One region of the Pseudomonas sp. AC112 genome, then DNA from elsewhere that is predicted to be linked to it. Evidence: predicted binding sites of a transcription regulator. Region 1 holds the regulator's gene; each other region holds the start of a gene.
The links. The regulator FliA, encoded in region 1, starts transcription of late flagellar genes. The targets are predictions, from matches to a motif close to CTAAAGTTTNNNNNNNNNNNGCCGNTAA.
Positions count from the first base shown of each region.

Region 2: a site for FliA is predicted at 2,875-2,902, ahead of AC0IYN_RS09790 (methyl-accepting chemotaxis protein). Genes of this name have one in related genera too.
Region 3: a site for FliA is predicted at 7,172-7,199, ahead of AC0IYN_RS24635 (methyl-accepting chemotaxis protein). Genes of this name have one in related genera too.

Region 1 covers NZ_CEEDCM010000001.1:4,155,400-4,165,491, forward strand. The annotation lists gene AC0IYN_RS19235 (YncE family protein) at 1-2,410, opposite strand, end outside; gene AC0IYN_RS19240 (cold-shock protein) at 2,908-3,108, shown strand; gene AC0IYN_RS19245 (DUF6124 family protein) at 3,059-3,262, opposite strand; gene flhA (flagellar biosynthesis protein FlhA) at 3,843-5,957, shown strand; gene flhF (flagellar biosynthesis protein FlhF) at 5,970-7,286, shown strand; gene fleN (flagellar synthesis regulator FleN) at 7,392-8,225, shown strand; gene fliA (RNA polymerase sigma factor FliA) at 8,222-8,962, shown strand; gene AC0IYN_RS19270 (chemotaxis response regulator CheY) at 9,131-9,505, shown strand; gene AC0IYN_RS19275 (protein phosphatase CheZ) at 9,524-10,092, shown strand, end outside.
Region 2 covers NZ_CEEDCM010000001.1:2,111,016-2,121,107, reverse strand. The annotation lists gene AC0IYN_RS09805 (TonB-dependent siderophore receptor) at 1-1,152, opposite strand, end outside; gene AC0IYN_RS09800 (FecR domain-containing protein) at 1,241-2,224, opposite strand; gene AC0IYN_RS09795 (sigma-70 family RNA polymerase sigma factor) at 2,221-2,736, opposite strand; gene AC0IYN_RS09790 (methyl-accepting chemotaxis protein) at 3,016-4,896, shown strand; gene AC0IYN_RS09785 (SRPBCC family protein) at 4,941-5,399, opposite strand; gene AC0IYN_RS09780 (amino acid adenylation domain-containing protein) at 5,418-8,795, opposite strand; gene AC0IYN_RS09775 (diiron oxygenase) at 8,792-9,739, opposite strand; gene AC0IYN_RS09770 (DUF3050 domain-containing protein) at 9,736-10,092, opposite strand, start outside.
Region 3 covers NZ_CEEDCM010000001.1:5,292,362-5,302,453, forward strand. The annotation lists gene AC0IYN_RS24605 (VOC family protein) at 1-295, opposite strand, end outside; gene AC0IYN_RS24610 (pyrroline-5-carboxylate reductase family protein) at 425-1,192, shown strand; gene AC0IYN_RS24615 (saccharopine dehydrogenase family protein) at 1,264-2,424, shown strand; gene AC0IYN_RS24620 (thiol-disulfide oxidoreductase DCC family protein) at 2,517-2,969, opposite strand; gene AC0IYN_RS24625 (MFS transporter) at 3,284-4,624, opposite strand; gene AC0IYN_RS24630 (TIGR02466 family protein) at 4,889-5,554, shown strand; gene AC0IYN_RS24635 (methyl-accepting chemotaxis protein) at 5,579-7,072, opposite strand; gene AC0IYN_RS24640 (TonB-dependent siderophore receptor) at 7,241-9,403, opposite strand; gene AC0IYN_RS24645 (Lrp/AsnC family transcriptional regulator) at 9,588-10,079, opposite strand.

The DNA of each region.
Region 1 (10,092 bases):
TAATCACATTGTCTGGCGCCTGAGGAATACTCACCAAGTCCAACTCATCTTGAGTAAACGCCCCAACACTCAACTCAAGATCATCTGACTTGGTGCTTTTCCCCACTTCGATCACGTTGTAATACACCGTGCACCGTTCGCCAAGGTAAGCCGGGACAAACGTGTTCGGTACCGTAAAATTGACATAGTTGGTCCCGGGTTCGGGACGTGCGGGTTTTGCCGGTATGTCGGGCATGCCGATGCCAGGCTTGCCCGTAATGAACACCTTGATGTCGGCAGACGGTGGGAACTTGTCAGAAATCACCCGGATGGTCACAACCGGGGGGGTCAATACATGACGAGGATTGAGCAGGGCCGTGTTGTGGCCCGTCCCTGTGGCTTCAAGTACCTGTGGCGCCGGATAATCCAGTTTGGCGCCGACCCCCATACGCACCTCATGGGAAAAGCGCGTTGGCGCATTTTGCCGCTCCCGTGCGTAATAAATACGCATCACGGTATTGGCGATCACGTTGGCGCGCGGCAACGGAAACGGCAGCGTACGCCCCTCCCAAAAGGCCGTTACCGGAAACGGGGGTATTGAGGGAGTGCCGCCTGCTGCGTTGCCCAAGGCATACACCCTTACGGTATCGCCATCCTTGATATCCGCATCGGGCAACACGCGCACATTGGCATCGCCCGGCGAAACCGAAGGATCGAATTGATAGAGCGGCCCAGGGGCCTCCAATATGCGCGGTTCTGCCAAGGATGCCGCTGGTTGTCCGACGTTATAAAGCCGGTCCTGAGAGGGGGGGCGCAGGCCATTTTCGTTCTCGACCAGGTAATAGATGCGCAGGGTGCCCCCCTCCAACTTGGCGATATCGCCGTTCGGGCCATTGGGAATCAGGCGCAACCCGTCGCCGTCCCCGGCAATATCTTCGTACTCGTCGTAGTAGGGGTTTCCGTTGACGTAAGTGCCAATGAGGATCAGGGTCACCAGATCGTAGTACTTCTGGCCGACGTATTCAGGGATGACTGCGGTGAAGAACAGCTCCTGGGGTTCGAGAATATCGCCGTGTTGTGCTTCGATAAAATAAGGTGGCGCCAGCCCGACCGGCAGTTCTGTGCCGATCACGCCGACAATATTGCTGCGTGAGAGTCTATCCGGTACACCACTGCGGATTCGCTTGTATCTCAGCTGAAAGCGTCCACCGACCAGGGCTTTGACATCTTCGTTGGGCAGGGGGAGCGTGAGGTAGAACGCGGTGGTAGAGGTCAGGGGGGGCGAGTCATAATTGGTGATAAGGGGCTCGCCGCCTGCGGTGCGCCCATTGATCGTAACCCGGATGATATCGCCCATGGCATAGCCATTACCGCTGATGAAAATGAAGATATGGGCATCGCCCACCAACGTGTCATGGTCCAGGATGTTATCCGGCGCTTCCTGGACAAAGGCAATTGGCAGCAACGGTTCAGCACCATCCTCCAACATTACGTCAAGGACCTGCGCGGGCGACCAGCCGTCGGAGTGGTTGCCCGCTTCATCGACCACTTCATACTCGCAGACATGGGAGCCGGTGCCGATGGCTATCCAATCCGACGTATTGACCCGGATGAAGATGTCATCCGTCCCGCCAGCTTCACCCTCTGTCACGCTATGCGGGATGATCCTGCCGCCGATACTCAGGCGAATACGGTCGCGTACTTTGCGGAATGTGTTGGCAGGTCGCGAGGTATCGACGGGGTAGTGTTTGATTCGCACAGCAATGGGCACGCCGATGTCATCCGGACCCACGCCAAAGTCAATAAGGTCTTGAGGAAATATGGGCAAGTGCAGGTTTTCGTTTTGCACTGTGCTGGCTATCGGATTATCGTCTGCTGGACGTGCCTTATCAACGAACAGGTTCAGATGCAGGGTTTCCGCCGTACCACCTCCGAAGATGCTCACTCTGATGAACACGGGGCTGACAGGCCCATGGATGATGCGATTTGGGGGGACATACATCGGAATGGGCCGATTAGTTTCGATATCGTCTTTGGTGATGGTGTAGGCAGCGACGTAATCTAATTCATCCCCGTAAAACAAGTGCAGCACGTCGAACTCAGCTCTATCCAGATAAGGTAGTAAAACGAACAGTACGCCGAGTTCCTTGTGAACTTCTGTCGCTGCAATGTTGAGTGCGCCGTGATAACCGACATAGGGGGTGGTGACATTGGGGATGTAGAGCGGTAAATCGGCGAAGGCGACCGAGTTGAACGAATCGGGAGTTCTGGGTCTGTTCCCTGGTTGGGGGGGGACCAGAAACTTGGGATTCAGTGGCGACGGTTCGACCGAAGCGTCGCTGGGATCAGGGGGTACCGTCGGGTAGTTTGCTGCAGGCGGAGGCGCAGCGTCTGACGATTCAGGGACGGGGGGCTGGGAATGTTTTGTCATGATCCTAAACCTTTGCAGACGATTAAGGGGAGGGTCTCTACGCCCTGTGCACGACGTAGGCTGTAGCTGCAAACAGGTGTAACGCCGGATGAGACTTTGGGCTAGCTGTGAGAAATGACAGTGTCGACGAACGGCTTTGGGGGCTAGGCACGTTAGACCGTCGGATATCGAAAATCCCTCTCTACCTGTCAACTTTGACAGTAGTCATACGAGCGTTCTCGCGGTTCCATTGCCTTAAGTACTGTGAACAGGTTGTGGACGAGATGCAGAGAGAATGGTTGAAAGCGGTCAGAGGCATCGTCAAATCTTACGATCAAGCATCCGGGAAGGGCTTGATTGCCCTGGAAGGCGGCGAAGGCGATGTGCGAGTGGATTTCGTTGATTCACGACGCATTCGGCTTGCCGTAGGCCTGCGAGTGGAAGTTCTGAGAGTCCATGGGCCTGATGCAGTCTATGCGTCTGAGGTTCGTGTTATCCCGTAAGTCAGGAGAACGGCAATGGCAACAGGTACGGTGAAATGGTTTAACGCGGAGAAGGGGTTTGGGTTCATCACTCAAGACGATGGGGGCGATATATTTGTCCACTTCTCGGTCATCACGGCCGACGGTTTCAGGACGCTTGAAGAGAACCAAAAAGTGGAGTTCGAGGTTACGCAAGGGCCCAAAGGCGCTCAGGCCGAGAACGTCCGCGTCCTATGAGCTTGATGATCGTTCCCAATTCAAACGCAAAATCACTCATCAGCGCGTCGGCCGAGGCGAGGGTTTCGGTGAGGTTGACCAGCAGGTCTTCGGTTTTGAGAGTGTCTACGACGGTAAACAGACTGATGGAGGGATTTGGGGTGGGTTTGATCATTGTGAGGTTCCTAAAAAGTGGAGCCGCCACTGATCGCCGCGACGCGATGGAGGGTGGCAGCTGTACGCAGGTTCGCGGACCGGTCTAGGAACAACCCGGCATACCCGAAGGTATCCCGCGCACAGCCGCCATAGCGCCGCACAGTAGACGATAGAAAACCGCTTACTGAAAGGGAGATGGTGCTTTTGTTCCGTAGTAAACCGGGCCGCGACGCCCGACCACTGCGTTTGCAGCGGTGTACGGAGACTAGAGAGCGGCTTTCCTAGAGGCAACCCCAAAACCTTGTCGGAAATTTCCTCGGTAGCGGCCGGTGAACACAAATCCAAAATGTGGGAGCGGGCTTGCTCGCGAAAGCGGACTATCAGTCGCCGAATGTGCTATCTGACCCACGGCTTTCGCGAGCAAGCCCGCTCCCACAGTTGAATTGATTTACAACCGGCTTGCTTGGTCGCTTGGGAGGTCATCGAAGGGCCAAAGCAAAAGTTGGAAGGCTTCTTGCAATACCGCCTGCAAGACGCCCAATTGCGTCAAAACTTTGCTTCAAAGGACACGAGGAATACCGGTGGTGGATCGCTCTCAAATGCTCGGCAACGCCCGCAGCACCCTGACTGACCTCTCGCGAGGCAATCTGGGTGTGCCGTTGTTGTTGCTGGTGATGCTGGCAATGATGATGTTGCCGATGCCGCCGTTCCTGCTCGACGTGTTCTTTACCTTCAACATTGCCCTGTCTGTGGTGGTATTGCTGGTCTGTGTGTATGCCCTGCGGCCCTTGGATTTCGCGGTATTCCCGACCATTCTGCTGGTGGCGACCCTTCTGCGCCTGGCGCTGAACGTGGCGTCGACCCGTGTGGTCATGCTGCACGGCCAGGACGGCCACGCCGCCGCCGGTAAGGTGATCCAGGCCTTCGGTGAGGTGGTGATCGGCGGTAACTACGTGGTCGGTATCGTGGTGTTCGCGATCCTGATGATCATCAACTTCGTCGTTGTCACCAAGGGCGCGGGGCGGATCTCCGAGGTGAGCGCACGTTTTACCCTTGACGCCATGCCCGGCAAGCAAATGGCGATTGACGCCGACCTAAACGCCGGCCTGATCGACCAGAACCAAGCCAAATCCCGTCGCCTGGAAGTCGCCCAGGAGGCTGAGTTCTACGGTTCCATGGACGGTGCCAGCAAATTTGTGCGCGGTGACGCCATCGCCGGCCTGCTCATTCTGTTCATCAACCTTATCGGCGGCATGGCCGTGGGGATCTTCCAGCACGGCATGACCTTCGGCGATGCGGGCAAGGTTTACGCGCTGCTGACCATCGGTGACGGTTTAGTGGCGCAATTGCCATCACTGTTGTTATCCACAGCTGCGGCGATCATGGTAACCCGTGCGTCGGGCTCCGAAGACATGGGCAAGCAGATCAGCCGGCAGATGTTTGCCTCGCCCAAGGCCCTGGCCGTGGCGGCGGGCATCATGGCGATCATGGGGATCGTGCCGGGCATGCCTCATGTGTCGTTCCTGAGCATGGCGGCCATGGCGGCTGGCGGTGCCTACCTGTTCTGGAAAAAGCAGAATGCGGTCAAGGTCCAGGCCCAGCAAGAGATCGCGCGCCAGCAGGAGCTGCTGCCATCCCCGGCCCGCGCCCAGGAAACCAAGGAGCTGGGCTGGGACGATGTGACCCCGATCGACATGATCGGCCTGGAAGTCGGCTACCGCCTTATCCCGCTGGTGGACCGCAACCAGGGCGGCCAATTGCTCGCGCGGATCAAGGGCGTGCGCAAAAAACTGTCGCAGGACCTGGGCTTTTTGATGCCCACCGTGCACATCCGCGACAACCTCGACCTGGCCCCGAGTGCCTATCGCCTGACCCTGATGGGCGTGATCCTGGCCGAAGCCGAGATCTACCCGGACCGCGAACTGGCGATCAACCCGGGGCAGGTGTTCGGCAGCCTCAACGGCATCACCGCCAAAGATCCGGCTTTTGGCCTGGACGCGGTATGGATCGAAATCAGCCAGCGCAGCCAGGCACAGTCCCTGGGTTACACCGTGGTGGACGCCAGCACGGTGGTCGCTACCCATCTCAACCAGATCCTGTACAAACACTCCCACGAGCTGATCGGCCACGAGGAAGTCCAGCAATTGATGGGTTTGCTCGGCAAAGCTTCGCCAAAACTCGCCGAAGAACTGGTACCGGGCATCCTGTCGCTGTCGCAGTTGCTCAAGGTGTTGCAGGCGCTGCTGGCCGAACAGGTGCCGGTACGCGACATTCGCAGCATTGCCGAGGCCATCGCCAACAATGCCGCCAAGAGTCAAGATACTGCCGCCCTGGTGGCTGCGGTGCGCGTCGGATTGTCGCGCGCAATCGTCCAAAGCATTGTAGGGCTTGACTCCGAGCTGCCTGTGATCACCTTGGAACCAAGGTTGGAACAAATATTGCTCAATAGTATTCAGAAGGCAGGACAAGGCCAGGAAGAGGGCGTTCTGCTGGAGCCAAGCATGGCTGAGAAACTGCAGCGTTCGTTGATCGACGCCGCACAGCGCCAGGAAATGCAGGGCCAACCGGTGATTCTGCTGGTGGCGGGCCCGGTCCGAGCGATGTTGTCGCGATTTGGACGCCTGGCAGTACCGAATTTGCACGTTTTGGCTTATCAGGAAATTCCTGACAACAAGCAAGTGACTATCGTCGCGACAGTAGGGCCCAACGGCTGAGGGTAGTGGGTTATGCAAGTTAAGCGTTTTTTCGCCGCCGATATGCGTCAGGCCATGAAACTGGTGCGTGATGAGCTGGGCGCCGACGCCGCGATTATCGGAAACCGTCGTATTGCCGGCGGTGTCGAGCTGACGGCTGCCCTGGACTACACACCCCAGGCCCTGGCGCCGCGCGTGCCGAACATGGAGCTCGAAGACGAGCTGCGCAAGACCGCTTCGCGGATTGTCTCGGCCCAGGCTGAACTGAGCATGCGCGGCGACAGCGATGCCACCACCAACCGCCAATTGTTCGCCGGCTTGCCGCTGACTGCTGCCGAGCCGCTGGTCGAGCCCACCTTCAAAGAACCGCCGCGTCCTGCTGCGCCTGCTCCGGCGCCTGCGGTTGACCAGCGCGTGTTCGATTCGATGCGCTTTGAACTCAACGGCCTGCGCGAACTGCTTGAAGTGCAGCTTGGCTCGCTGGCCTGGACCCAACTGCAAGGCAGCAAGCCGCAACAGGCCAACCTGTGGCGTCGCTTGCAACGTATCGGCCTGTCTGGCCCGTTGTCCCGCGACCTGCTGGCCCTGACCACCGAAATCGAAGAGCCTCGCCAGGCCTGGCGCATGTTGCTGGCCCACCTAGCGCGGATGATCGTCACCCCGGAAATCGAACCCTTGGAAGAGGGCGGTGTGATCGCCATGGTCGGCCCTGCCGGCATGGGCAAGACCACCACCCTGGCCAAGTTGGCGGCCCGTTACGTGCTCAAGTACGGCGCGCAGAATATCGCGCTGGTGAGCATGGACAGCTACCGTATTGGTGCCCAGGAGCAGCTCAAGACCCTGGGCCGGATCCTCAATGTGTCGGTGACCCATGTCGACCCGGGCCAGTCCCTGGCCAACGCCCTGGACCCCTTGCTGCGCAAGCGCGTGGTGCTGATCGACACTGCCGGCCTGCAAGCCAGCGACCCGGCATTGCGCATGCAGTTGGAAAGCCTGGCGGGGCGTGGCATCAAGTCGAAAAATTACTTGGTGCTTGCAACCACCAGCCAGAAACAGGTTCTTACCGCTGCGTATCATAGTTACAAGCGTTGTGGCCTGGCCGGTTGCATCCTCACCAAGCTCGATGAGACCGCGAGCCTGGGCGAGGTGCTGAGCCTGGCCATCAGTCATGAATTGCCGGTCGCCTACCTGACCGACGGGCCGCGGATCCCGGATGATCTGCATCTGCCGCGCCGTCATCAGTTGGTCAGCCGTGCAGTCAGCGTGCAAATGCAAGAAGAGCCTAGCGAGGAAGCGATGGCCGATATGTTCGCCGACCTTTACCACAACCCGGCAAAGCGGGTGGGTTGAGTCAGGATGAACACCGTGAAATGTATCTACATCGATGGTCTGCAAGCGATTCACGCGGCCAAGCCATGTAGCCTGCGTCTAAGCAAGACAAGGTAAAGAAATAAAATGGGCAGCATGCATCCCGTACAGGTGATCGCGGTGACCGGCGGCAAAGGTGGCGTCGGGAAAACTAACGTGTCAGTGAATTTGTCCCTGGCCCTGGCAGAGCTTGGCCGTCGCGTCATGCTGCTGGATGCTGACCTGGGCTTGGCGAACGTGGACGTTCTGCTGGGGCTGACACCCAAACACACCCTTGCCGATGTGATCGAGGGCCGCTGCGAGCTGCGCGATGTGCTGCTGCAGGGCCCCGGTGGCATCCGCATCGTGCCGGCTGCCTCGGGCACCCAGAGCATGGTGCACCTGAGCCCGGCGCAGCATGCCGGCCTCATCCAGGCTTTCAGTGATATTGGCGACAACCTCGACGTGCTGGTGATCGACACCGCCGCCGGGATCGGCGAGTCCGTGGTCAGCTTCGTGCGCGCTGCGCAGGAAGTGTTGCTGGTGGTCTGCGATGAACCCACCTCGATCACCGACGCCTACGCCCTGATCAAACTGCTTAACCGTGACTACGGCATGAACCGCTTCCGCGTCCTGGCCAACATGGCCCAGAGCCCGCAGGAAGGGCGCAATCTGTTCGCCAAGTTGACCAAGGTCACGGACCGCTTCCTCGATGTCGCCTTACAATACGTCGGCGCAGTTCCCTACGACGAGTGTGTGCGCAAGGCTGTGCAAAAGCAGCGTGCAGTCTACGAAGCGTTCCCTCGTTCCAAATGCGCATTGGCGTTCAAGGCTATTGCCCAGAAGGTCGATACCTGGCCGTTGCCCGCCAACCCTCGGGGGCATCTGGAGTTTTTCGTCGAGCGATTGGTGCATCAGACGAGCGCAGGACCCGTGCTATGACAGCGACCGGCTACAACGCGTACAAGAAGTCTGCCCGTGACAGCCAGGGCGAATTGATCGAGCGCTACGCGCCCCTGGTCAAGCGTATCGCCTATCACTTGCTGGCACGCCTGCCCGCCAGCGTCCAGGTCGAAGACCTGATCCAGGCGGGCATGATCGGCTTGCTCGAAGTGTCGACCAAATACGACGCGAGCAAGGGGGCGAGTTTCGAGACGTACGCGGGTATCCGCATACGTGGCGCGATGCTCGATGAAGTGCGCAAAGGTGACTGGGCGCCGCGTTCGGTGCATCGCAATACGCGCATGGTCAGTGACGCAATTCGCGCAATTGAAGCAAAAACCGGTCGCGACGCTAAAGATCACGAAGTTGCGGCCGAACTCCAATTGAGTCTCGACGATTACTACGGGATTTTGAACGATACCTTGGGCAGCCGCCTGTTCAGTTTCGACGACCTCTTGCAGGACGGCGAACACGAAGGGCTGCACGAGGACGGCGCGAGCGCTCATATGGAGCCATCGCGTGACCTGGAAGATGAGCGTTTCCAGGGGGCGTTGGCGGACGCGATTGCCAATTTGCCGGAGCGTGAGCGACTGGTGTTGGCGCTGTACTACGACGAAGAGCTGAACCTCAAGGAAATCGGTGAGGTCCTGGGGGTCAGCGAATCGCGGGTCAGCCAGTTGCACAGCCAGTGCGCAGCCCGCTTGCGGGGGCGTTTGGGAGAGTGGCGAGCGCGCTGACAGGCAGTGTGGGGACACTGCAGACGATACCGCGAGGGCAAGCAGCCTTCGCGGGTTCGACCCGTGGTGCCCTCGGCAGTCCTTTTTGTGTAATGCCTGTTGATTGAAATGGCGCGTCCAGGTGCTGGGCGCGTTTAAGACTGCTTGGAGGTCGAATTGGACAAGAACATGAAAATCCTCATCGTTGATGACTTCTCAACGATGCGGCGGATCATAAAAAACCTGTTGCGTGACCTTGGGTTCACTAACACGGTCGAGGCGGATGACGGCATTACGGCGATTCCGATCCTCAACAGCGGGAGCATCGACTTTTTGGTAACGGACTGGAACATGCCGGGCATGACCGGCATCGACTTGCTGCGCCACGTGCGCGCTGACGAAAAGCTGCGCAGCCTGCCTGTGCTGATGGTGACCGCCGAAGCCAAGCGTGAGCAGATCATCGAAGCCGCCCAAGCCGGGGTTAACGGTTACGTGGTCAAGCCATTCACTGCATTGGCCTTGAAAGAGAAGATCGAAAAAATCTTCGAACGCATCCACGGCTAATGCCATCGCGGGGGAGCTATGGAGCATAAAGAAACGTCACAGGGAGACTTCGAGTCGACCCTGAAAAAGCATGCTCACCAGTTGGTCGACAGCCTTGAAAAAGGCCAGTTTGGCGACGCGGTGCAGTTAATCCATGAGCTCAACCAGACCCGTGACCGCGGCCTGTACCAGGAAGTGGGCAAGCTCACACGCGAGCTGCACAGTGCGATCGTCAATTTCCAGATTGACCCGCATATGCCCCAGGCCGAAGAAATTTCGCAAATCACTGATGCCACCGAACGCCTGTCCTACGTGGTCAGGCTGACTGAGGCGGCGGCCAACCGCACCATGGACTTGGTGGAAAACGCCACGCCCCTGGTCAACGGCATGGCCAACGAAGCCCAGGCCCTCAGCGTTGACTGGGGCCGCTTCATGCGCCGGGAAGTGGGGGCTGAAGAGTTTCGTGAATTGGCGCGTCGGGTCGACGGGTTCTTGTCACGCAGCGAGCAGGAAAACCGCACGGTTTCCAGCAACCTCAACGACATTCTGCTCGCCCAGGATTACCAGGACCTCACCGGCCAGGTGATCAAGCGTGTGACCCAGTTGGT
Region 2 (10,092 bases), 2.0 Mb from region 1:
GGAGATCCTCTGGCCGTTGCGTTGATGCAGCGCACCATCGGCCGGCATACCGCCGTGATAACCACCCTCTGGGTCGTGCTGCAGATAAGCCTGGAGCGTCAGCGAGGTGTCATCGGTAAAGTCGATGCTCAATGTCGGCGCCAGTGCGTAGCGCTTTTCCTTGGCGTGGTCGAATTGCGTGTCGGATTTATCCGCTAAGCCAGTCAGACGATAGGCGACGCGCTTGTCGTCATCTACCGGACCGCTGAAGTCAAAACCCATACCGCGTTGACCATTGCTGCCGACTGTCGCCTGAACCTGATGATAAGGCTCGAACAGGGGCTTCTTGCTGGTAAGCGCCACTAAGCCGCCAGGTGAACTACGCCCATACAACACGGAGGAAGGCCCCTTGAGAATATCTACACGTTCCAGGAAATACGGGTCAACCTGCATGGTGCTGTAGGTGCCGCTATCCCCCATGGACTTCAAACCATCGAGGTAGATGTTATCCACCGATCCATCATTGAAGCCACGCATCGCCACATAGTCATACCGGTGCGTCGCGCCGTAGGGGTTGGTCAACACACCAGGCGTGTAGCGCATGGCTTGAGCGACTGTCTGCGAGCCTTGGTCATCCATCTGCTCGCGCGTGACCACCGAGACGGTTTGCGAGGTCTCCAGCAAGGCCGTACTGGTCTTGGTTGCGATCTGGCTGTGAGTCGCGTTGTAGCCATCCATGCTTCCCAACGCATTGCCCAATGCAAAGCCCTTGATATCAGTGGTTGGCAACGTCAGGGCACTACTTTCCTGCACGGCCTGCAATACAAAACTCACACCGTCTTCAGAAACGGCCTGCAGCCCTGAGCCATTGAGCAGCTGATTCAACCCCTGTCCGGCGGAATATTCCCCCAACAGCCCTGCTGACTGGCGACCTTGGGTTTGCGCGGGCGTGCTGGAAAGGGTAATGCCTGCCTGCCGCGCGAATTGGTTGAGCACCTCACCCAGTGGGCCTGCGGGTATCTCGTAGCGTTGATTGGCCTGCGTGATACCGGCCTGTGCAGCCATACCGGTGATCGGTGTCATGCTGATGCCCAACGCCGTGGACATTAATGCCACGCGTATGGCTTTTCCCAATAACGGGTAGGAAGCGTTGTGGTGGAAATACACAGTCATGATCAGATTCCGTAGAGGCCGGTGAGGGCAGATTGATAGGCTTACTGTCTAAGCCGGACTCATGGAAAAAAGCCGCCAAAAAAAACGATCAGGCCAACCGTTCCAGGCTCACCCACCAACGCGTGCGGTAACGCACTTGAACCGGCAACGTTCGCGCCAGGATCGCCAGCAATTGATCGGTGTTCTCCAGGCGGTAGACGCCCGAAAGCCGTAAATCCGCAACCTCTGCCGCGCAACCCAGGTAACCCGGTCGATAGCGCCCAACCTCTGATAGAAAATCCGCAAGACGCATAGTCCGCGTCACGATCAGTCCATCGGCCCAGGCGCCAATGTCCATGGCCAGGGGTGGAGCAAGGAGGGCCTGGGTCTGACGCACGAGGTAGTTGTCTCCTGCGTGGGCCTGGGTCGACAACCCATTCGGCTGGTGGGGTGAATGGATGGTTACGTTGCCGCTGACCACACTTAACCGCGTGCAGTCACTGGTTTGGTGGACTGCGAAACGTCCGTCGATACCTTCGAACAAGCCGTGACGTGTTTGAACCAACAAGGGTGCCGACGCAGCGGCACCGCACGTCACCAGGATTTCACCGCGCACCAGGTTTATCAGGCGCTGCTGAGGGTTGAAGGCAAGGTCTACGGCACTGTCAGTATTGAGTTGCAGGCGCGTGCCATCGGACAACTGGATGCTACGACGCTCGCCGGTGGCGGTTGCGAAGTCGGAGGTCCAGCGCTGCCAGCCAGTCAGATCCCGGCTTGCCCAGGCCGCTGAGCCAGCCACCAGCACGCCGGTCAATAGCTTCAACGCCTGTCGACGGCCCAACCCCTGCGCACTGTTTTCCAGCGCCACGCGCGCGCCCGGAATCGCTGCCAGAGTGCCGCTCAACTCCTGTTGCAGCGCCTGTACCCGTTGCCAGGCCACTTCGTGGTCGTGGTGAGCTTCGCGCCACTGCTCACACTGCTCGCGCAGACGGACATTGGCACGGTTGTTACGCAGGCGCAGCGCCCAACTGATGGCCTGTTTGATCACTCGGGGATCAGGCCCGCAAACCGCGGAATTATCCATGGGTGTCATGTTTCATATCGCAGGACATAGCAATGGTAGAGCGCCTCGGCCACATAACGCTCCACCGAGCGCAGCGACACGCCCATGTGCATCGCGATTTGCTTGTGTGTCAGCCCATCGCACTGAGCCAGCAGAAATGCCTGACGCACCTTAGGCTTCAGCCCCTCCAGAAGACGGGAGATGTCTTCCAGTAATTCCAACACCAGCGCCCGCGCTTCCGCGCTCGGTGCCAATGCCTCGGGCAAATGGGCGATAGATTCGAGGTAAGCCCGTTCGATCTCTTCGCGGCGCCAGTGATCAATCACCAACCCTCGTGCAATGGTGCGCAAAAAGGCCCGGGGAGCCTTGAGTTCAAAGCGTTCGGTTTTCTGTAGCAGGCGCACAAAGGTGTCTTGTGCCAGGTCGGCAGCATCCGCCGCGTTACCCAGACGGCTACGCAGCCAGGTGTTCAGCCAACTGTGATGGGTGCAATACAGCGCCTGAACAGCGCTTTCACACGGGAGGTACTCAGCAGACAGCATTCAAGCGAGCTCAGCCAAACGTCACAAATGATAATTAGTCGCATTGTTCGGGAGGGAGGAAAATTTTGCAACATCGATCCTCGTCGAGTAACCACTTGTCGGTTTCCTACGTTAAAAGAGGATCTATCTCACAATTTTCTAAGCTTTGTCGCGGCCTTGCCGAAAGCCTGATGAGCCATGCGTGCACCGAAATAGAGCGGCCCGAGAGTCCGCCTATCGCGTTACATGGAATGTTCCACTCGGCACGCTCACCCCCCTTTGGCAAAAGAAGTCGATGAAATGAATCTCAAGTTCAGTCATAAAATTCTGTTGGCCGCGTCAGGCGTCGTGGTTCTGGCCTTCGCGTTATTCACCCTCTACAACGACTACCTGCAACGCAGCACCATCACGCAGAACCTGGAGTCGTCCATCCAACAATCCGGTGAACTCACCGCCAGCAGTGTTCAGAACTGGCTCAGTGGTCGAATACTGGTACTCGAAAGCCTCACGCAAAACGTTGCCCACCAAGGCAGTGGTGCCGACCTTCCCGGTCTGGTCGATCAAGCGGCATTCACTTCGAACTTCCAGTTCACCTACGTCGGCCAAACCAACGGCGTGTTCACCCAGCGCCCCGACGCGAAAATGCCCGATGGCTATGACCCCCGTCAGCGCCCTTGGTACAAGCAGGCAGTGGCCGCAGATAAACCCATGCTCACGCCACCCTACATGGCCGCAGTGGGTGGACAGATCGTGACTATCGCCATGCCGGTGAAAAAGAACGGTGAATTGCTCGGCGTCGTCGGCGGTGACCTGAGCTTGCAAACCTTGGTGAAGATCATCAACTCGGTGGACTTCGGCGGTATCGGCCACGCATTCCTGGTCAGCGGCGACGGCCAAGTCATCGTCAGTCCTGATCAGGACCAAGTGATGAAGAACCTCAAGGACATCTACCCTGGCACCCAGGTGCGTATCGACAAGGTCAGCCAGGACGTCGTCCTCAATGGGCAGGACCGCATCCTGTCCTTCACCCCTATCAGTGGTTTGCCTGGCGCAGATTGGTATATCGGCCTGTCGATTGATAAAGACAAAGCCTACGCGCCGCTGGGCAAGTTCCGAACTTCCGCGTTGATCGCCATGCTGATCGCCGTGGTCGTGATCGCCGTGCTCCTGAGCTTGCTGATCCAAGTCTTGCTGCGACCCCTCACCACCATGGGCGTAGCGATGCAGGACATTGCCCAGGGCGAGGGTGACCTGACCCGTCGCCTGGCTGTCACCAGCAAGGACGAATTCGGCGAAGTCGGCAGTGCGTTCAATCAATTTGTAGAGCGCATCCACGCTTCGATTTCGGAAGTGTCTTCGGCAACCCGCCAGGTACACGACTTGTCCCAGCGTGTAATGGCCTCGTCCAATGCCTCTATCATCGGTTCCGATGAGCAGAGTGCACGCACCAATAGCGTGGCCGCAGCGATCAATGAACTGGGTGCCGCTACCCAGGAAATTGCGCGCAACGCCGCGGATGCTTCACAGCACGCCAGTGGTGCCAGTGAGCAAGCCGACGATGGGCGCAAAGTCGTGGAGCAAACTATTCTTGCGATGTCGGAGCTGTCGCAGAAGATCAGTTTGTCCTGCACCCAGATCGAAACCCTGAACGCCAGCACCGACAACATTGGTCACATCCTTGATGTGATCAAAGGCATCTCCCAGCAAACCAACTTGCTGGCGCTTAACGCTGCCATCGAGGCGGCGCGTGCGGGTGAGGCCGGTCGAGGTTTTGCAGTGGTCGCGGACGAAGTGCGCAACCTGGCTCATCGAACCCAGGAGTCGGCCGAGGAAATCCACAAAATGATCACCTCGCTGCAAGTGGGCTCGCGTGAAGCGGTCACTACCATGAACGCCAGCCAGACCTCCAGCGAAGAAAGCGTAGAGGTCGCGAACCAGGCCGGTGAGCGCCTGGTCAGCGTGACGCAGCGAATTGTCGAGATCGACGGAATGAACCAGTCCGTGGCTGCCGCCACCGAAGAACAAACTGCCGTGGTGGAAACCCTCAATGTGGACATCAACCAGATCAACTTGCTGAACCAGCAGGGCGTGGCCAATCTGAATGAAACCCTCAAGGATTGCGATGCCCTGTCGCAGCAGGCCAATCGGTTGAAGCAACTGGTTGATAGCTTCAAGATCTAACCCGCTGACTGAATGGCAGGAGCGACGCGCGTCGCGCCTGCCGCTTAGCCAAGCAACCGACGAACGTTTTCCAGGGCACTGTTGGCGAAGCCCTGCACAAACTGTTCAAACCCTGGGCCCACCCCCTCCGTGGGCTCAGCAATAATTGTCCATGTCACCCTGGAGCGCTCCTTTTCAAGCGTTTCCACATGGATCGCCGCCCATAACCTGGCCACGCCCAGTGTGTTGTAGATTGTGGTCCAGGTCATGTGCATGGCCTGTTCGTCCCGGCTATTGAGCTGTTCCACGACACAGTTACCATCGCGGAAAAATTTAGTCCGCAATGCGCCCACGCCTGAGCCGGTCATTTCGATATGCATCAGGTCCGGAATAAACACATCGAAGCCGGCAAACTGCCCCACCATGGCCCACAGGCGAGAGGCACAGCAGTTGACCGTGACGGACGCCATTATCGGCAGGCCGTTCGGATTGCGAATTAACGTATCGGGTTGCAGCAGTTTCATGAGGTTGTCCTGAGGCGTTCAAAGAAAGCCGATGGTCTTGAGGTAGTTGCAGCCTTTGCTCAACAACGCCGGGTCTTTTTCGGGGTAGCGTGCCCCCATCTGCTGGATACCCTGTTGTGCGTTGTCGTGGCGAATCATCGATGTGTCGCCGATGTCTTCGTCGAGGCGATCGAGGTAGAAACCGAGCACGCCAAACAGTGCGTTGTCCTGGTTTACCGTTCGCAGCGCCTGTTGCCATTGCGCGATACTCACCCGCTTGAAACGGTGCCCCGCCTGACTGAACGCATCCAGGTAGTCCATCCAGCTCAAAGGCTCGGGGTTATGCAGGTTGAACACATGCCTGTCGGCCTGAAAGCGGCCGCAGTGGAATGCAATGAAGCGCGCCAGGAAGTCCACCGGCATCAGGTCGAAGTTCAGCGTCAACCGGGGCATCAGGCCCAGCTGCAGTGACCCCTTGAGCATCAGCATCAGACGATTTTTCTGTGGTTGGCAGGCGCCATTGTGACTGTTGAAACTGATGTTGCCGGGTCGATGGATATTCACCCAGGCGCCGCGCTCCACCGCACGACCCAGTTGGCGCTCGGCAACCCATTTGGACAGGTTGTAGCCATTCTTGATGTACAGCGGCAACGTCGGTGCGGCGGGCGCTTCGAGGACATAACCCTGCGAGTCGACAGCGCTCGAAGCGGACAGTGTCGAGACAAAGTTCAGGACCTTCTTGCTGTGGGTCTCACACAGGCACAGGCATTCGAACAGGGGGGCAACATTGTCCCTGGCCAGCGATGTATAGTCCATCACGTGATTGACCCGTGCTGCGTTGTGTATCAGCACCCCGAAGTCCTGGGCGATAGCATCATACGCGTCGCTGGCCAGGCCCAACCGAGGGAGGCTGATATCGGCGGCGAATACCTGCACCCTGCCCAGGTCCAGATGTTCCAGGCGGTACTCACGCAACGCCTGAGTGAATCGCGCCATCGCCGACTGCCCTGGCGTCTCACGTACCAGGCACGCCACGGTCGTTGCACCTGCGGCCAGCAGTGCCTCGACGATATGAACACCAACAAAACTGTTGGCCCCCGTCACGATCACTTTGTGTGGGTCGCCTGCGCGGTCCTCGGGCAGCGTGTTGAAAGTCCAGTCCCGTTGAGCATCGCGAGCAGCAGCATCGCAGGAAGCATCGGGTCGTTCACCGTTCTCCAGCAGCGTTGCGAGCGTACGAATCGTCGGTACTTCAATGAAGTGACTCAGTGCGAAGCTACGACCAAACTGCTCGCGAACGCGCAGCAACAACGTCGATAGCACAATCGAGTGGCCGCCGAGATCGAAGAAGCTCTCATCGATAGGCACTTCACCCTCGGGCAGCGTCAACAGTTCGCTCCACAGGCGAGTCAACCGAACTTGAAGCGGCGTGTGTGCCGTGCCACCGTCCTCCTGCACGTTGGGCTGGAGCGGCACTGCCAGTAACGCCTCACGGTCGATCTTGCCGTTGCTGGCGCACGGCATGCGTGCCAACTCATCCCAGAAGCCGGGCCGCATGTAGTCGGGCAGCCACTGCCGCGCGTGTTGCTGCAGGGCCGCCAGGGTGGCCCCGGGTTCGGGTTGGGCGACAAAGCCACGGATCCTGCGGTCAGGGTCGATCACCACCGCCACTTGGCGATACAGCCGGCTGGTACGCAGGCACTGCTCAATCTCCTGGGGCCCGACCCGAAAACCACGAATCTTCACCTGATGATCACGCCGTCCGCCCAGCATGATTCCATCGGCGGTCCACCGGGCCAAATCGCCGCTGCGGTAGGCGCGCAAGGGCTGGCCCCCAGGCACTGCAAGCTCCACAAAGGCACTGGTCGCCTGAGGTGGGTCGTTCACATAGCCCAGGCTTACGCCAGGCCCAACGATATACACCTCACCCATCACCTCTTCATCGACCGGCTGCTGGTCGTCATCGAGGATCAACACCCGGCTGTTGGCGATCGGCCGGCCGAGATTGCGGTTGCTGTCGCCAGGTTGAAACGTACGATGGGTGATCAGTACGGTGGCCTCCGTGGGGCCGTAGAGGTTGTGAAAATGGCACTGCGCCGCCAGGCGGTCGATGACATGGGGTTCGCAGACGTCGCCCCCGGTCAACAGGTGCGTCAGGCCCAGCGGTTGATCGGGCGGCAGAATGCTCAGCAGCGAGGGGGGCAAAAAGGCATGGGTAACACGCTGACCATGGAGCAGATCGAGCAGTTGCTGAGGGTCGTGTCGTTGCTCTGCGCTGGGGACGATCAACTCAGCGCCTGCTATCAGGGCAGGGACAATATCGATCAGGGACGAGTCAAAGCTCACCGGTGAAAACTGCAGGACACGGCTCTGCTCATCCAGGTTCATGCAGGCCCTGAACCAGGCCGCGAAATGCGCCAGGTTGGCTTGGCTGAGCAACACCCCCTTGGGATGGCCGGTGGTCCCCGATGTATAGAGCGTCATGCAGGGCGAATCGAGGGCGGGCTGAGCGTGCATCAGCGGACGCAACAAGTCGGTGTCCTGCGGGTCGACCTTGCGCACATCCAGTGCAATGAAGCGCTCTCGCAAAGGGTGCTGGCCGGCGTCCAGCAACACCCGGGCCCCTGCGTTCTCGAGCAAGGCCTGATGACGTTGGGGTGGGTGGTCCGCAGCCAACGGCAGATACACCGCGCCACAGCCCATAACCGCGAGAATACTGGCGTACAACGCTACGGACTTTTCCAGGCAAACCCCAACCACCGGTGGTACCTGCGTGACGCCCAACACAGGGCTTAACTGTTGCTGGATCATGAGGGCCTGCACGTGCAACTCGCGGTAAGTCACCACGCTGCCGTCGATGCTCAGCGCCCGCCGATCAGCGAATTGGTGAAGGCTGGCCTGCAACCGTTCGATCACAGGCACCTGGGCCTCCCGCATGACAGCGAGGTCTTCGGTGCGATTGAATCGGTGAACAAATGCCAAGGCGTCAAGCGCCTCCAAACCCTGCTCGGGCCATTCATTGGCGACCGCTTTCATGGAGAAATATCCGGGGTCGCGCGAAAAACCACTGACGTGCAGCGCAACCCATTCCATCATCGCTTGGATCACTTGCTGGCGCAGGCGCTGGCCGTTCCCACTGGGCTCCGTTGCGATTTCAAGGACCGCCGCTAGTCGCCCCTCGGGCCCATAGGCGCGCAGTTGCAGTGCGGGTAACCCGCAGTCGGTCACTGGGCCAACCCCCAGGCGCAGGCCCAACACTGAGGTTAGGTGTGACGGGTTCGGCAACGACTGGCTGCCGTCATCGATCCACAGGTCCGAGCCGGCATCACTCAAGACGAACCCATACTGCTCCAGCTCCTGCCTGATAGCGGCTAACGCGCTGCTGGTGCCGGAAAATCCGATGGTCAGGCGCCTCATGCCACCCTCCCGGCCACGTGCAAGTAGTCGGCCAGCCCTTGGGCCACACTGGGTGTCTGCAGCAAGCCGCTGTGTTGCAGGAAGCCCAGGATATTGCCCATCAATGGATGCTGGCGGGTGATGGGGAAGGCCAGCGCCGCGACTTCATCGTGCAAGGCGTCGCGCAGGGGGCTGCTGATATCGAGGTGGTTGATCAACTGCAGGTCGAAGTTCTTTTGCAGGTCGTTCGTCAGGTACCGGGCCAGGAAAATCGGTAGCACCTTGGCAATGCTGTCGCGGTCGTTGGCGCTGGCAGCCTGCCAATACAGGCGTACCAATCGCGTCCAGAATTGTGCGTGGCGGCCTTCATCGGCCAGGTGGTCGGCCATCAAGCCACGGACGGAGGCTTTGACGCTGGCGTCCTTGGAGAAGGCCGCCACATCGTGGGTCACGGTGTTTTCGGCAATGGCCACGCCGATCAGCGCGACGGCATCGTGCAGGTGAGCGGGTACCTGCGCCTGCGCCGCCGGAAGCGCCCGGCTCAATTCGATTTCCTGGGGCAGCGACAGTGGTTGTATACCCGTCATGGTCACGGTTTGCTGGAGGAAATCCAGTGCCACCAACGCGTGGTAGTCCTCGTCCACAACGACGGTCATTGCATCAATACGACAGGCAAGCGGGAAGGGCACCGAGAAGCGATTCTTGGCAATGCCGCGTGCAGTCTGGTCGACAATCTCGGTCTCGAATATCACCACGTCGTTGATGAATTTATAAAAGCTCTGTGCCAAGACAAAATCGCGCCACTGCGGGCAGTGTTCGATAAAGGTTGCACAAAGCACCAGGGGCTGGCGACACAACGGGTAGATCAACTTGTCATCGTCCTCCAGCAAACGGCGAGGACGTGTGCGGATGGTTGCGCGGCGCTCCCAGTCGTCGGCGATGGTTTTGTAATCGGCAGCGGTCATGGCTTCATCCCGTGCAGCGAAGCCCGAACCCCATCCCAGAGCGCGATGCGGCTTTGGACGGCAGCCACGGCGGCAGCGTTGGCCTGTTGCGGGTAGGCCGGGTCTGCGCTGCAGAGGCGCAGAAGCAACTGCTCTGCTGCCGGCCCATGGTCCTGGGCGTCCAATTCGATGTGGCGCTTGAGGTAGGCGCACAGAGTAGGCGCCTGACGGTGGTTGAGCGCCTCGGATTGCAGGATGCGCTCGAACATGGGGGGGATGACTTGCTCGCGGCCGTGCAGGAATGTGGCGGCCACGCAGTGGGCAGGAGCATTTAGTGCAAGGTGCAGGGTGTCGCTGACAAAGCGGGCCACACC
Region 3 (10,092 bases), 1.1 Mb from region 1:
TTCCACCCGGAAACGAAAACGTCTCGCGGGTGATGACGGCCCCCAGGGCCTTGAGCCGTTGCTGCGTGTCATCGAGATGATCCGCATACACAATCACCAATGGCCCACCCGGTCGGACGGGTTCCCCGGTGGTAAAACCTCCGGTCAGGCGGCCGTCGCTGAATTCGGTATAGGTGGGGCCGTAGTCGACGAATGTCCAGCCGAATGCGCCACCGTAGAAGGCTTTGCTGCGGGCAATATCACCCACGTTGAATTCGATGTTGTCGATTTGTCGGTCTGTGCCGCGAGTGCTCATGCCTGGCTCCTTGGCTGATGTTCAGGGCCGCGAGTGTAACGTAGGCAAACGCCATCGTGAACGCGTGAGTCCGAGTGGGCTATCTAGGCTTATGATGCAGTCGGACACAGAATCAAAGGAGCAACTACAGTGCTGAACATCGGAATCCTGGGCGTCGGTGAGCTGACGGAAAAAGTTGTGATTGGCCTGCGTCGCAGCGGGTTTGCCGGGCGGGTGCTGCTGTCTGCGCGCAACCACGACCGTGCACAACAGTTGCGTGCGGAGTGGGCGTGTGACGTGATGGCCGACAATCAGCAGGTCGTCGATGAAGCGGACGTATTGTTCCTCGGCGTGCGCCCGGATGTGGTGGAGCAGTTGTCCAGGGAAGTCCGCCTCAAGCCCCGGCAGACGCTGGTGTCGTTGGTGGCCGGTGTGAAGCTGGACGCGTTGCAGCACCACTTCCCGCAGGCGCGCGCGGTGCGGGCGATGCTGTCCTATGCCGCCCAGATCAACCAGTCCACTGTGGTGGTCACGCCGGGTGGCGAGCCCCATGAAGCGCTGCTGGGTGTACTGGGCTCGTTGATCGTGCTGGAGCAGGAGGACGCATTCGAGTTGGCGACCGTAGCGGCCTGCATGAACGGCTGGTTCTATTTCTTTCTCAACGATCTTCAGCGCTGGTTTGTCGACAAGGGCCTGCCCCATGAACAGGCGGCGCAGCTGGTGCTGGGGAATATGCAGGACTGCCTGGCCAGTGCTCGGCACCAACCGCTGGCCAGTCTTGAAGCGCTGGGGAATGCCATTGCCACGCCTGGGACGTATACGGCGGCCGGGCTGGACGTGCTCAGGGAGAACGGCGCGACGCAGGCATGGGCACAGGCCTTTGATGAGGTGCTCGGTCGGCTGCATAAAGGGGCGTAGGGCGCGCTGAAGAAATCGAGTATCGTTGGCGGTCTCAGCGGCGTACGACCGATTTTTCAGGGACGGATGGAATGACATTCAGAGTGATGGTGATCGGTGGCTACGGCAACTTTGGCAGCATCGTTTGCCGGCATTTGGCGCAGGCGCCGGGCATTGCGTTGGTGCTCTCGGGCCGCAATCCGCATAAGTTGCAAGGTAAACTCGATGAGTTGAACGCACAGTCCGGCACAGTGTGCGAAGGCTGGTGCGGCGATGCCATGGGCGCCGGATTCGCGTCCGTTTTGCAGTCGATGAACATCCAATTGGTCATCCATACCGGTGGCCCGTTTCAAGGGCAATCCTACGCCGTCGCCCAACGCTGTATCGATGCAGGCGTGAACTACTGCGACTTGTCCGACTGCCGCACCTTCGTCAATGGCGTCGGCGTGCTGGATGTGCAAGCCAAGCAGGTGGGTGTGGCCATCCTCAGTGGCTGCAGTTCAGTGCCGACGCTTTCGTCTGCCATCATCGATCAATACCGGGCTCGCTTTTCGCGCATCGACGCCATCGAGCATGGTATTTCTTCGTCGGCCAAGATGCCGGGGCTGTCGACGATCGAAGGTGTGCTTGCCTATGCAGGCAAACCGATCAAGCAGCTCAGGAATGGCCAGGTGCATGAAGTGCTGGGCTGGCAGGACCTGACACTGCGCAAGCTGCCCCAGCTCGGCACGCGGGTGCTGGCCAATGTGGACGTGCCGGACATGGATATCTTCGCCAACCGTTATGGTGCCCACACCTTGCGCTTCAAGGCGGGAGCCGGGCTCAAACTGGGAGGTATCGCCAACTGCTTTCTGGCCCAGGCGATACGGCTGGGGATCGTGCGTGACCCTGCCCCCTGGGCTGCTCGGCTGCACCGGCTGGGCACCTGGTTCGAACGGTTTGGCGACGGCAAAAGCGCGATGTACATCGACGTAGAGGGCTTGGGACCCGACGGCCAACCTTTGTCATTGGCGGTGCAACTCACGGCCTTGAATGACAAAGGCCCGGAAATTCCCAGCTGCGCCGCCGTGGCCCTGGCCATCAAAATGGCCCAGGGCTACGTGCCCGAACCCGGTGCTCGGCCGTGCGTAGGTGAAATTACCGTCGACGAATACATGGCCGCCATCAATGACCCGGCGAACCTGAGCCTGGCCGTGCGGTTCTCTGACGGGCCTGCCAAGCCACTGCACACAGCGCCAGCCCGGCCACATTGAGCGACGCGGGGTTAAATGCCTCGCTGAGCATCGCACCTGCAGCCCCGGCAGCGCCACGCCGCGGGCAATTCAGTTGATGCGCACCAAGACATTCATTGCGGTGCCTTCAAAAAACGCTGCTCATGGTCGGGATGCGGCAACAGGCAAGTGTCGTACTGGCCGAACATCCGATAGCGATTGCGCGCGACGCGGTCGTAAGCCCAATCCCGCAGCGCGCGCGGGATAGCGCGTAACAGCAGCAATGCACGCCATGCGCCGGGCAACTGCGCGATGATTTCGAACACCGCGTCTGAACGCAACCAGTAGCGATGATCGCGAATGACCAAGAGGGTGTCGAACTGATCCAGGGGCAAACCCGCCCAGGCCAACAACGCCTGGCCCTCGGCGGATTGCACCGCCGCCAGCCGCACGCGGCGTTGGTGGTCATGCCGAATCAGGAACCTTGCCCAACCGTTGCACAGCTTGCACACGCCGTCGAACAACACCACGGTCTCACCGGGGCTGAGCAATGGCGCGGGGGTAGGGCGGGTTTGGGAGGCGGGCATGGGCGAGGGGCCAGGCGGTGTGTGGCTGATGATCATACCTGTCTTCGGTGGTGGGGGCGCTGTGGGCTCCTGCGCGGTAACGAAGGGGGTGGATTGCCAGTGTTTTTGTTGCTTGATACGCCGCCATCGCTGGCAAGCCAGCTCCTACAGGGGGGGCGGTGGTGTGGGTGGGGGGTGGGGTGTGCTTGCTGGCGCAATTCAAGTCGTGACGATTTTCAACTGTGGGAGCTGTCAAGCCCTGGCGAGGCTGCGAAGGCGGTGGCACTGGCGGCGTTTTTTTGCCTGGCCCACCGCGTTCGCAACAGCTCTACAGGTCAATGCCGCGAAAGCAACGGTTCGGCGTCTTTTGGCTCCGTGCCTACGTCATGCAGGGAAATCCTTGACGTCTCCGGCAGCGCCAATCCGCCAGCCAACGCCAGCAGCGCCACCGCGATCAGGTAAAACGCCGGTGACAGGTTGCTTCCTGTGGTGCTGATCAACCAGGTCGCCACCAGCGGGGCGGTGCCGCCGAAGAGGGTGTACGCCATGTTGTAGGTAATCGCCGAGGCGGTGTAGCGCGTGCGCGTCGGGAAAGTCTCCGAGAGCAACGCCGCCGTGACCACGCCGCACAACACCGCGCCTACCGCCAGTAGCATCACGCCGACAATGGATGCCGCAAACGATCCGGAACTGGCCATCAGGAACGACGGGTACACCACCACAATCAACAGCACGCACGCGGTCATCACCGTGACACGACGCCCCACGCGGTCCGAATACCACCCCGCCAGCGGGCAAATCGCCGCTGCGAAAATCAGCGCGATCAGCGACACCAGCAACGCCATCGCTCGATTCAACCCTCCCGCCACCTGCAGGTACGTCGCGAAGTAGGTGGTGAACATATAAAACGACAGCGCCGTGAGTGACACAAAAGCGCCCAGGCAGCAGATCGCTGCACCATGGTTGCGCAAGGTTTCCTTGAGTGGCGAGTGGGCGACTGTGTGTTCCTGCTTCACGGCCTGGAATGCGGGCGTCTCGTCCAGCTTCCAGCGCAGATAAAGCCCTACCAGGCCCAACGGCGCGGCGATCAGGAACGGCAGGCGCCAGCCCCAACTGCCCATGGCTTCGGCAGATAACGACGCCTCAAGGGCGTACGCCACTACGGCGGCGGCAGCGAAGGCGGAAAACGTCGACACCGGTACAAAGCTGCCGTACCAGGCGCGTTTGTCACTCGGCGCATGCTCCATCAGGTAGGCACAGGCCCCGGCGTATTCACCGCCGGCGGAGAAGCCCTGGGCACAACGGATCAGCGACAGCAGAATCGGCGCCGCCACCCCAATGGCGGCGTAGGTGGGCAACAGGCCAATCAAGGTTGTAGCGCCGGCCATCAGCAGGATCGTCATGGCCAGCGTGCGTTTGCGGCCGATGCGATCGCCAAGCATGCCGAAGAAAATACCGCCCAGGGGCCGGAAGGCGAAGGCCACGGCAAACACCGCGAAGGTCTTCAGCAACGCCGCGCTGGCATCGCCGCTGGGGAAGAATTGCTGGGCGATGGTGGTGGCGAGGAAACCGTAGACGGCGAAGTCAAACCATTCGACGAAGTTGCCGATGCCGGCGGCGATGATGACCTTGCGCAGGGTTTGGGGGCTGACCTGTTCGGTGGAGGGGCTCGTCATGGGGGAAGGCCTCGGGATAGCTGGGGGGATGACCGATTATCGGGGCAGGCGGCTGGGCGGCAGCGCCCAAAAGAGTCGTCCGCGTAGTCAGTAGCGACTTGGTTGTAATGACAGACGCAGGAATTGGGCCAGGTCGGGCAAGCGGAAAACGTGCGCAGCCGGCGGGCTGTGCAGTTCTCCCTAACACTTTAACAATGGTTTACATCGCTAACGCTTTGAGTTCGATAAGGTTTGTTGAAATTGACAGAACGTGATGAGCCCTCCATGCAGTCGAGCAATATTCGGTTGGACCCTGAGTTGATAACCATCAGGCGGCTATTCGCAACCCCGCTGGCGAGTGTCCAGTATCCCGACGCGCAACGACTCAACGCTGAACTCAGGGCGATCGTCGCAGCACGGAGGGCGACCGATAGGCTCGGTGCGCAGCGCAGCAATGACGGCGGTTGGCAGTCGGCCGATGATTTTTCGCAGTGGGGCGGGGAAGCCTGCCTGGCGTTAGTGCAGTTTGCGACTGAGTTCGCGACCCAGCTGACGGCGGTTCACCACGCGGACCTTGGGTTCGTCGAGCCCGGTTTCGAGTGGAAACTCAATGCGTGGGTCAATGTGAATGAAGCGGGACATAGCAACGCGCTGCATGGGCATCCCGGCGCCTTTTGGTCGGGTGTTTACTGGGTCGACACTGGCGGCAGGGAGGACGATGCAGCCGTCGGCGGTGACCTGGAATTCATCGACCCGCGCGGGATGATTGCATCGACCTACAACCCGTCGCTGCGAATGCGCGTTGAAGATTGCCTGACGGCCGGGTTCAGCAGCACATGCGTGGCTACCAGCGGGACACTCGTCATGTTTCCGTCCTGGCTGATGCACGCGGTACGGCGTTACGACGGCACAAGGCCACGGATCTCCATCGCGTTCAACTTTGGCGTGTGATTGCACGGGCGACGCCCACCCAGCCTAGGGATGAAACCTCCTCCCCAACGCATCCAGGCGCACCGCAATCGGCGGCAATTGCTCGCTGCTGCGTGCCAGGGTTTCCACGTTGTCGGCGGTGCTTTGCGCAATGCTCTGCACCGACTGCAGGCGCCCGACAATCTCCAGGTTCGCCGAGGTCTGCTCGCGGGTGGTGGTCACGATCCGGCCATTGAGGTCGTCGATGTGGGCGATGTCGTTGCCCACTGCGCGCAGCATGTCGACGGCCACCTGGCTGTCTTCCACGCAGCGCTCGACGCCTTGGCGGCTGTCGTGCATGGCTTGCACCGCCTGGCGACTGCCGTGTTGCAGGCCTTCGATGATGGTTTTGATTTCTTGGGTGGACACTGCCGTGCGTTGCGCCAGGTTGCGTACTTCGTCGGCGACCACGGCGAAGCCACGGCCTTGCTCACCGGCGCGGGCGGCTTCGATGGCGGCATTGAGGGCCAGCAAGTTGGTCTGGTTGGCGATACTGCTGATCACTTCGAGCACGGTGCCGATCTGTTCGGTTTGCACGGCCAGGCCTTGCACCGTCTCGTGGGTGCCGTTGAGGCGTGACGCCAGCTGGGTGATTTCCTGCTGGGCGCGGCCGACGCTTTCCTGGCCGCGCAGGATCTGTTGGCTGGCCTTGCCAGCGTGATCCACCGCTTGCTCGACGTGCACGGCGATGTGCCCCATGGCGTGTTCCATGCGTTGCATCGAACCGGTCATCTGGGTGATTTCCGCCAGTTGGTGGCGCGCGCCTTTTTCCAGGGTGCCGCTGGCGCTGGCCAGTGCCTGGCCGAGTTGGCCGAGGCCGTGGGAGTCACGGGCGACGCCGTCGATCAGGTGGGTGATCTGCTGCAGGAAGTGGTCGAAACGCTTGGCCAGGGAGACATGCACCTTGCCTTCGCCTTGGGCGGTTTGTGCCGTGAACTGTGAGGTGACGGCGAGCATCTTCTCAAGCATTTCCTGGCTCTCGACCGCCTCGGCCTGGCTGTGCACAGCCAGGTAGAGCAGGGCGACGGTCTCCATCACCACGTAGAAGGCATGCACGAACACCATGGTCCAGCCGCCGTGGTGCTCCATGACAAACACCGGGAAACCTTGATGTTGCAGGGCATGGAACACCACGTGGTGCACGGCGATGGTGGCGGCGGCGACCAGGATCGGTAGCCAGTCACGGTAAAAGGTCAGCACTGCCAGCAACGCGAAGATGCCGAAGTGCGATTCGATCACGCCCTGGGCCTGGTTGATATGCAATGCCGCCATGACCATCAAGCCCGCGCCGAGCGCGCAGCGCATTACACGGGTGCCACCGATGGCGCGGTAAAGCGCGGTCAGCACCACGCTGGTGCCACCGCCGACTATCACGGCCTGTATCAAGGTGTCGTGCCAGAACGCCAGGCCCAGGGAAAACAGGAACATCAGCCAGACCAACGCCAGCATGATGCGGTCGGCTTTGCGGTAGTGCTCGAAAAAACGCGCGCGAGTGGGCATTCACACTTACTCCATGTGGTCTGGCCGAGACAAAGCGAGGGCAGGGTGGAGCGAATCAGGGATTTTTTGGTTTTTATGGGATTCAGTGATGCCAAACGTGTATCGGCAACAAGAGGCGGGACTTTAGGAGCGGCTACCCAAGCGGGTAGCCGTTTATCGGGAGGAGAATCAGAAGCTGTACTTGGCCGTCAGCATCATATTGCGTGGGCTGCCGTAGGAATCACCGCCATAGCTCACAGAGTTGGAGATGGACTGGTAGTAGCGGCGGTCGAAGATGTTATTGGCATTGAGCTGTAGGTCCAGGTGCTGGTTGACCTGGTAACCGGCCATCAGGTCGGTGACGGCGTAGGCGCCTTGCTGGAGACGGTAGGTGCTGCCATCTGCGACTTTGAAGTCGTTGTACATGCGGCTCTGCCAGGAGACGTTGCCACCCACGCGGAGTTTTTCCAGCGAACCCTGGAAGTGATAGTTGGTGGTCAGTTTGAACAGGTGTTCCGGCGTGTCAGTGTCGAACTGCTTGTTGACGTTCTGCGGGTTGGCTTCGTCCTTGATGGTGTGTGTGCGTGCGTAAGTGTAGCCACCGCCGACCTGCCAGTTCTCGGTCAAGGCGCCTTGCAGTTCGAAGTCGATACCCTGGCTGCGAATCTCGCCGGAGGCTACAGAGCAGGAGGCCTGCGGGCAGTTAGCCACTGTCACGCCCACGGCACGGTTTTCCTGGTCGACGCGGAACAGCGCCACGCTCGCGTTCAGCGCGCCACCCAGGTATTCACCCTTGATACCCACTTCATAGTTCTTGCCGACGATTGGCTTGAGCGGAGTGCCGGAGGTGTCCTTTTCACTCTGGGGGGTGAAGATATCGCTGTAGCTGACGTAGACCGAGTGATGGTCGTCCAGGTCGTAGATCAGGCCGGCGTAGCGGGTGAGGTTGCGAGTCACCTTGTAGTCGCCGTCATTGCTGCCGTGGGCGTCGTAGTCATACCAGTCCAGGCGCCCGCCGAGGATCAGCTTCAAAGGGTCAGCCAGATTCAGGCGCGTGGTGACGTAGAACCCGTCCTGAGTCGTGACGTCACGGTCATTGGTGGTGTGGACGAAGTCTGGTTTGCCCGCCGTGAGCGGCCAGTTCAGGTTGTAGGGGCTGTAGTTGTGGGTGGTCATGTCGTAGATGCGTCGGCTGGCGCCAACGACCAGTTCATGGGTACGTCCGAACGCCTGGAAGGGGCCGCTGGCAAACGCGTCAATACCGGCCTGGTTTTCATCGTAAGCCGCCTGGTAGACCGTGCGTGCCAGTGTGTTGTTGACCCAGCGTGACTGGTAGGAGCCGGAGAACAATGCGTTTTGCTCGGCGTAGTTGGCGTTGACCTGCAGTTTCCAGTCATAAGCCAATTGCTGACGCAGTTCGGCGAATACCGTGTTGATCTCCTGATCCTTGTTTTCCCAATCGGTGCCGGGGTTGTAGGAGCGCGGCAGGTTCAGGTGATGGCCATCCTGGCCGACCATCGACGAGCCCCAGAAGTAATTGGTCTTGTCTTTCTGGTTGGAGAAACCGAGGGTCAGGTTGGTGTCTTCGCTCAAGTCTGCTTCGGTGACGGCGTAGAACAGCCCGTGATAATCCTGGGCGTTGTCGATGAAGCTGTTGGCATCACGGTAAGAGGTGACGACCCGACCGCGCCACGTGCCGCTGTCGTTGAGGGGGCTGGAGGCGTCGAGTTCGCCACGGTAGTCGTCCCAGCTGCCGGCGGCGCCGGTGAGGGTGACTTTCTGCTCGTCCAGTGGCCGTTTGCGCACCAGGTTGATGGCCGCCGAAGGGTTGCCCGCGCCGGTTACCAAACCGGTGGCACCCCGCACGATCTCAACGCGATCGAACATCGCCAGGTTTGGCTGGGCGCCCACTGTAACGCCGTTGTAGCCGCTGGGAATGCCGTCGTACATCAGGTTGTCGATGTCGAAACCGCGCGATGTATAGGACTGTCGACCAGGACCGCTGGAGAAATTCAGGAACAACCCAGGTGTGGCCTTGACCACATCATTGATGCTGGTCATCGCCTGGTCATCCATACGCTGGCGCGTAATGACCGTGACGGCTTGCGGGGTTTCACGCAGGGTCAATGGCAGCTTGGTCGCCGTTTTCATCGCGCCGGTGGTATAGGACTGCGTGCCTTCGGTGGTTTCGCCCAATTGCTCGTCGCCGGAGATTTGCGTGGCCCCCAGTTCAAGCGTGGTGGCGGGTGCCTGGGCATCAGCGGCAGACACCGCCGCTGAGCTTGCAAGACAGACGGCCAAGGCCATCAAATTGAGTGAAAAACCTTTGCCGCCGTGTTGTTGCACTGACATGGAACTGACTCTCCCCGAACGCCGTCCCTAGCGAATAATAAAGATGTTGATAATTATTCGTATTAGTGTGCCAGAACAAATCTGTGGGAAAAAGCCTTTGGAGATCATTAGTTAACGAATTTTTCACATCTGGATGGCGGCATTTGGCCACAGCCCCTCCAAACACTGGCCGCCGCCGCACCGATCATTCGCGCTTGGCAATCGCCACCCGGCTCGTCGCCTTCACCTCACGCAACGCCAGGCTCGACTGTATCGACGCAATCCCCAACTGCCGCCGCAACACGCTCTCGACGAACTCGCTGTAGCTGTCCAGATCTTCCGCCAGCACCTGCAGCAAATAATCGGCATCCCCGGTGATCTTGTGGCACGACAACACCTGCGGCAGTTCTTTTACCACCGCCTCGAAGGCGTCGGGCGCGTGGTCGGTGTGGATCGCAAAACGCACATGCACGAATGCCATGATGTCCAGTCCGAGCAGCTTGCGGTCCAGGTTGGCCTGGTAGTCCTTGATCACACCTTCTTCTTCCAGGCGTTTGCGTCGGCGCCAACAGGGCGTGAGGCTCAGAGACAGGCGTTCACTGAGCTGCGCATTGGAAATACTGGCGTCTGCCTGCAGCAGGGCGAGGATGGCGAGATCGGTGTCATCAAGAACGACCTGTTTGGATTTATTTTTCATAATCGTCGGCTGC